One region of the Ralstonia sp. VS2407 genome, then DNA from elsewhere that is predicted to be linked to it. Evidence: predicted binding sites of a transcription regulator. Region 1 holds the regulator's gene; the other holds the start of a gene.

Evidence for each region. Region 1 encodes FNR, which switches genes on or off when oxygen is low (the NO sensors DNR and NnrR bind a similar motif). Its sites were predicted from a motif close to TTGATNNNNATCAA; they were not measured.
Region 2: a site for FNR is predicted at 1,230-1,243, ahead of hemN (oxygen-independent coproporphyrinogen III oxidase). Genes of this name have one in related genera too.

Annotation. Positions count from the first base shown of each region.
Region 1 covers NZ_JBRFVG010000001.1:622,517-625,723, forward strand. The annotation lists gene ccoG (cytochrome c oxidase accessory protein CcoG) at 1-518, shown strand, start outside; gene ACU8YE_RS02940 (FixH family protein) at 545-772, shown strand; gene ACU8YE_RS02945 (hypothetical protein) at 769-1,023, shown strand; gene fnr (fumarate/nitrate reduction transcriptional regulator Fnr) at 1,045-1,773, opposite strand; gene ACU8YE_RS02955 (sulfite exporter TauE/SafE family protein) at 1,951-2,694, shown strand; gene scpB (SMC-Scp complex subunit ScpB) at 3,179-3,207, shown strand, end outside.
Region 2 covers NZ_JBRFVG010000014.1:106,475-109,681, reverse strand. The annotation lists gene hemN (oxygen-independent coproporphyrinogen III oxidase) at 1-1,173, opposite strand, end outside; gene ACU8YE_RS20470 (hypothetical protein) at 1,296-1,550, shown strand; gene ACU8YE_RS20465 (UvrD-helicase domain-containing protein) at 1,885-3,207, opposite strand, start outside.

The DNA.
Region 1 (3,207 bases):
AGATGCGCTACCCGCGGGGTCTGATCCGGTACACGTCGGAACGCGCGATGCTTGATCGGCTCAGCCCGAAGGAAGCCCGGCGACATCTGCTGCGCCCGCGCGTGCTGATCTATACGGGGATCATGCTGGTGCTCGTCACGGGGTTCATCGTGGCGTTGGCCATGCGGCAGCCGCTCAAGGTTGACGTCATACGTGATCGTGGCGCACTGGCGCGTGAAGTGGACGGCGGCAAGATCGAGAACGTTTATCGCCTGCAACTGATGAACGCGTCCGAGCACCCCATGCGCGTGACCATCGCCGCAGAGGGCATGCCGGAACTGGACGTGCAGGGCGGTCAGGGCGAGTCCACCACACTGGAGCTCCCGCCGGCGGCTAACCGGCTGCTGCCAGTGCGCGTGCGCCGGCCGGCTGACGATGCCGCCCCCGGCTCGCACAAGATCCGTTTCGTCATCCATGCAGACAGCGGTAGCGACAGCCTTGTACTGCGCGAACCGTCGAGCTTCATCGTGCCGCGCTGATGCGGCATCCCCAACAGGAGGCAACGATGCACGCAACGCAATCTTCCGCACAGGCCCGTCCGTGGTGGCGCGAGCCTTGGCCGTGGCTGCTGATGGCAGGGCCTTTCGTCGCCATGGTCGGCTGTGGCGTGACCATCTGGCTGGCAATGTCGCATCCCGATGCTGTCATTCACGACAACGTCGTACGGCGCGGTTTGGTCGTCGAAAAGATGGCTGGCGCACCGGTGCATGCCATTCACACGGAGGCCCGATGAAGCGTCGACTGCTGATGTGGATTCTGTGGCCGGCATTTCTGTCGGCCGCCCTGGCTGAGCTGGTGGTCTTCGCGGTGGTAGACCCCGCCGACCTGCGCTTTTTCGGCGAACAGATCACGGTGTCGGCCCAGGCGGTCTACACCGTGTCGTTCTTTGTGTTCTGGTTGTTGTGCGGATTGTCGAGCGCGCTGACGCTCTATGTGTCGCCTGGCATTGGCAAGCTGGAAGCGCATGAGCACCCGCTGGTCTGAGCGGGCGCCATGGACGGCAGCTTAGGCCGCCTGACCGCTCATGACCTGGCGCAGGCCGGCCAGGTCGATCAGCTTGACGTGGCGTTGGCGGATCTGGATGAGACCTGCTTCGGCAAAGCGCGAGAACAGGCGGCTGACCGTTTCGAGTTTCAGGCCAAGATAGCTGCCGAGTTCTTCGCGGCTCATGCGCAGGACAAACTCGGTCGACGAATATCCGCGCTGGGCCGAACGCTTCGACAGGTTGAGCAGGAAGGCTGCGAGACGCTCCTCCGCACGCATGGAGCCCAGCGTGAGCAGCATCAGATGATCCTGCGAAATCTCCTTGCTCATGATGCGCAGGAACTGATGCTGCAGCGAAGGCAGCCGGCGCGAAAGGTGCTGCAACTCGTCGTAGCGCACCACGCAGACTTCGGTATCTTCAAGCGCGGTGGCGTCCGACACGTGGCGCATATCGCCAATACCATCAAGCCCGACGATCTCACCCGGCAGGTGGAAACCCGTGATCTGATGCCGGCCGTCTTCAAGCGTCAGATGGGTTTTGAGCGTGCCGAAACGAATGCCGTACACCGCCTCCAGCGGCTCACCCAAAGAATAGAGCGATTGCCCCTTCTTAATGCGGATGCGCTCGCCGACCAAATCGTCCATCTTGCGCACGTCGTCCGAGTTCATTCCCACCGGCAGGCAGATTTGCCCGAGTACACAGGTGGAGCAACGCGAGGCTTGGTCGGTAAGTGCGATTCGAGTGAGCACGGGCGGGGGCGAATTTCGGGAAAGTGAAATGAGTAATTCTTGTTGTACAGCGCCAGCTTATTATAACGGCGACCTTCTTGTCCTCGGACATTTCCGATGGGGCAAAACGCGTCAATTAGGCTTAGTTCGCAACAGTAAAACGAAAACCTTGGTCCATATCAAAAGAGCGTCAGAAAGATGAGTGCCGCGGCGCTTCTGAGCGTTTTCCTGATTGCATTGCTCGGCGGTGTGCATTGTCTGGCGATGTGCAGCGGTATCGCACTCGCGGCCGAACGTGGCGCTGTGGCGGTGCGGATCGTGTCCCGTCGCCGGCTCTGGTTTGAACAGGTCGTCATGCATGCCGGCCGGCTGTCCACCTATGCGTTGCTGGGCGCAATCATGGGTGCGATGGGCGCGACCGTCTGGCGCCAGCAATGGCTGCCGATTCAACGCGGCTTGTTTGCTTTCGCTAGCGCATTGCTGGTCGCCTATGGGGTTTTACTGCTTGTGCGTTCCGCTGGAGATGCGTGGCGGAGTGTGTGGCTTGAGCGCTTGCTTGGCCGCGTGGCAGGTGGCCTGTCTCGAGGGGCTGCCACGCTGGGCGGTAGGCTGCAGCGTCAGCCGCCGCTGCTGCGCCGCTATCTCACGGGTATGGCCTGGGGGCTGGTGCCGTGTGGCATGGTCTACGGCGCATTGGCTGTGGCGTTGTTGGCAGGCAACGCCGCCTCCGGCGCCGTGGTCATGCTCGCCTTTGGTGCCGGTACGTTGCCCAACCTGCTGATGATGTCTGGTCTGGCTGGGTGGCTGCGCGGGCTGTCGCGCCAGCGATGGGCGCGGGGCGCGGCCGGCATCGCCATCGCCGGGTTTGGGGTCTGGGGGCTGTCTCACGCAATCTGGTTGCCAGAGATGCTTAACGCACACGGATTCTGTCTGGTGCTGTAGGCGCTCAGGCAGCCGAAAATTGCCAATCGTCCCATGATGGAAGGCTAGGACATCTTCCCGGTTGCGGCGCCGCTGGAAATTGCCCTACAATCAACCACAATTCGATTCGCCACCCGCGCAAATCAACAATCCTAAGCGCGGCGCCAAGCGATGCCATCCAGCGGTAGAGTCCCCTGGACAGTCGATTCGGGCGGGCTGCCGTTCTTCTTGGTAGTCGTCCGGTGCAGTATCCGTCCCCATGGCGGCGGAAGAAATTGCCCTTGTGGTGCCTGACCGGCACCGGATCAACTCGCTCCTCCGGCCCTACTTTGCGGGCATAGCCACTGCGTTTCGGTGCAGGATCCAATTGAATTAATTGGTCTTCGCGCGCCGGGCCCGGGCGGGCAAAAGCATTCAGAAATGCCGCGTGCTTCGCGGTGGGACGACAAACCTCAAGCGTGACGGCGACTGGCCGCGCGCGAGCAATGACGAGCCGCTCAACCCGATGAATACCCAAGAGGCGAAGATCGTCCT
Region 2 (3,207 bases), on a different contig from region 1:
GTCGTCCGGCGTGAGCGACATGCCGCGCAGCACGGCAAACTTGCCCGCATCGATGCGGGCGTAGTACGCGTCGAGATCCTTCTCGTTCTGCGCATACACATCGCCCACGCGGCTGATGGCGGACACGCCAAACGCCAGCATGTCGCAATCGGCGTGCGTGGAGTAGCCCTGGAAATTGCGTTGCAGCCGGCCTTCACGCTGCGCGATGGCGAGCGCATCGTCAGGCCGCGCGAAGTGATCCATGCCGATGTAGACGTAGCCCTCGGCAACGAGGCGCTCCACCGTCATTGCCAACAGATCGAGTTTTTCGTCGGCGGTGGGCAGCGTAAGCATGTCGATGCGGCGCTGCGCCTTGAACAGGTGCGGCAGGTGCGCATAGCTGTAGACGGACAGCCGATCAGGCGCCATCTCCAGCACGCGGTCGAGCGTTGCGTTGAACGTTTCGGTGCGCTGATACGGCAAGCCGTAGATCAGGTCGAAGCTGATCGATTCGAAGCCCAGCCGCCGCGCGGTGTCGACCACGCGACGTGTCTCTTCCACGCTTTGGATGCGGTGGACCGCGCGCTGGACGTCGGGGTCGAAGTCCTGGATGCCGAGGCTTGCGCGGTTGAAGCCGATCTCGGCCAGCACTTCAAGTGTTGCGTCGTCGGCGTGGCGCGGGTCGAGTTCGACGGAGATCTCGCCATCGTTGGCCAGGTCGAAATGCTGCCGTGTGGCGGCCATCACGGCGCGCATCTCATCGTGCGCTAGGAACGTAGGCGTGCCGCCGCCCCAATGCAATTGCGTCACGCGGCGCAGTGGGCCAATCTGGTTGGCCACCATCGCCATCTCGCGGGCAAGGGTTTCAACGTAGCGTGCGCTGCGCGAGCGATCCTTTGTGATGACTTTGTTGCAGCCGCAGTAGTAGCAAAGGTTCGCGCAGAACGGCAGGTGCATGTACAGCGACAGCGGGGCATGCAGTGCGGGTGCAATCGCCGCGCGACGGTGCAAGGCGTCGAGGTAATCGGCGTTACCAAACTTGTTGTGAAAGCGGTCGGCGGTCGGGTACGAGGTGTAGCGCGGGCCGTGCGTATCAAAGCGCTGGGCCAGCGCGCGCACCTGCGGCGCCGACCAGCGGAAGGCGGTGTCATTTGCGGCGGACGGATCGTCGGCCGGCTTGGCGAACGGAAACATGGGGCGGTTCTTGTGGGGGCGATGGCTCATCCTAAAACTGCGATGTGCGCGCCGCGTTGATGTGTGTCAACGTCGGTCGATGCCTGTCCCAAAGCGTTGCGTGCTGCACGCGGGCCGTCACGATGGCACAACAGCGCTGGCCTTCGACGGTGTTTTCAGGGTTTTGGGTTGTCGGTGCATCCCTTGTTTCATCCCCTGCCGGGACCGACTCACTTTTCTTTGTCTTGCCAAAGAAAGTAAGCAAAGAAATGCGCGCCCGAGATGGCGAAAGATTCCTTGAATTTATGTCGCAGGGAGGGGAAGGGAAAAACTCGCTGCGCTCAGACAGTTTCCCTTCCTTTTTCCTCCCTGCAACAGAAATTCAAGGCGCCATCTAGGGCAGGAAAAGTCAAAGGACAAAAGCCAAACCGTCTGGGCACCTGCCAGAACGACAAAGGCCAACCTCACGACGGGTTGGCCTTTTGCTTTTGACGTTGAGCCCTTGATGGCGCCTTGAATTTTTGTGAGCGGGCGGAAAAAAGGAGGGAGGCCTGTCTGAGCGCAGCGAGTTTGCCTCCTTCCCCGCACGGTCACACAAATTCAAGGGGAAGTCGCCATCTCGGGCGCGCCTTTCTTTTGCTTACTTTTCTTTGGCAAGACAAAGAAAAGTGAGTCGGTCCCGGCAGGGAACGAAACACAGATGGACCACCAACGCAAAAACCAAAAACCCAATCACGAAACCACCGGCTTCTTAGCCGCCAACAACCCCTTCAACGCCCCCAGCCGGTCCTTCGGCGACATCGCTGGCATCGTGTCCTCCGGCGTCGGCCCAGCATCCTCCCCAAGCTTCATCTCGGCGATATAGCGCGACGGCTCACACACCACCGTCTCGCGCGCACGCTTGCGCTTCTTGCACCAGCTGATATGCAGGCTGCGCTGTGCCCGCGTAATGCCCACATACATCAGCCGCCGCTCTTCTTCGATCTTCTCGTCGGTCAGGTCGTCGTCTTCGCGGCAATGCGGGAGGATGCCTTCCTCCACGCCCACCAGGAACACGTGCGGATACTCCAGCCCCTTGCTCGCATGCAGCGTGGACAGGCGCACCGCATCCGGGTCCTCTTCCTTGCCTTCGAGCATGCTGATCAGCGCGATGGTCTGCGTGAGTTCCAGCAGGTTCTTGCCAGTGTCCATCAGGCCATCGGCGTTATCGAAACCGGTGGCCTCTTCGTCATCGTCCTTCTCGGGCGTGGTGCCCTTGCGCTTGAGCCAGTCGAGGAACTCCAGCACGTTGGTCCACTTGTTCTGGGCCTGGCGCTCGTCGTAGGTGTCGTACAGGTAGGCCTCGTAATGGATGCCTTCCATCATCTCGTCGAGCAGCGTGGCGGCGGGCTCCTTGGCGGCCCGGTCCGACAGCCGCACGATGAACTCGCAAAACACCCGCAGCGGCTCGAGCTGGCGCGGCGCGAGCTGTGCCTCGATACCGCCCATCATCGCGGCCTCGAACAGCGACACCTTGGCCTGCCCCGCGAATGCGCCCAGCACTTCCAGCGTCGCATTGCCCACGCCGCGCTTGGGCGTGGTGATGGCGCGAATGAACGCAGGATCATCATCCGCATTGGCAATCAGTCGCAGGTAGGCGCACAGGTCCTTGATCTCCGCCTTGTCAAAAAAGCTCTGACCGCCCGAGAGCACATACGGAATGCGCTCGCGGCGCAGGATCTGCTCGAACAGGCGCGCCTGGAAGTTGCCGCGATACAGGATCGCGTAATCGCGAAACTGCGCGCGACGCTCGAACTTGTGGGCAGAGAGTTTGAAGACCACGCTCTCGGCTTCGTGCTCTTCGTCATTGGCGCTCGTCACGTTGATGGCGTCGCCCATGCCGTGCTCGCTCCACAGCGTCTTCTCGAACAGCTTCGGGTTCTGCGCGATCACGGCGTTGGCCGCGTTCAGGATGCGCACCGTGGAGCGGTAGTTCTGCTCCAGCTTGATGACCTTCAGGTTCGGGAAATCCGTCTGCAGCAGCTTGAGGTTGTCGAGCGTGGCGCCGCGCCAACC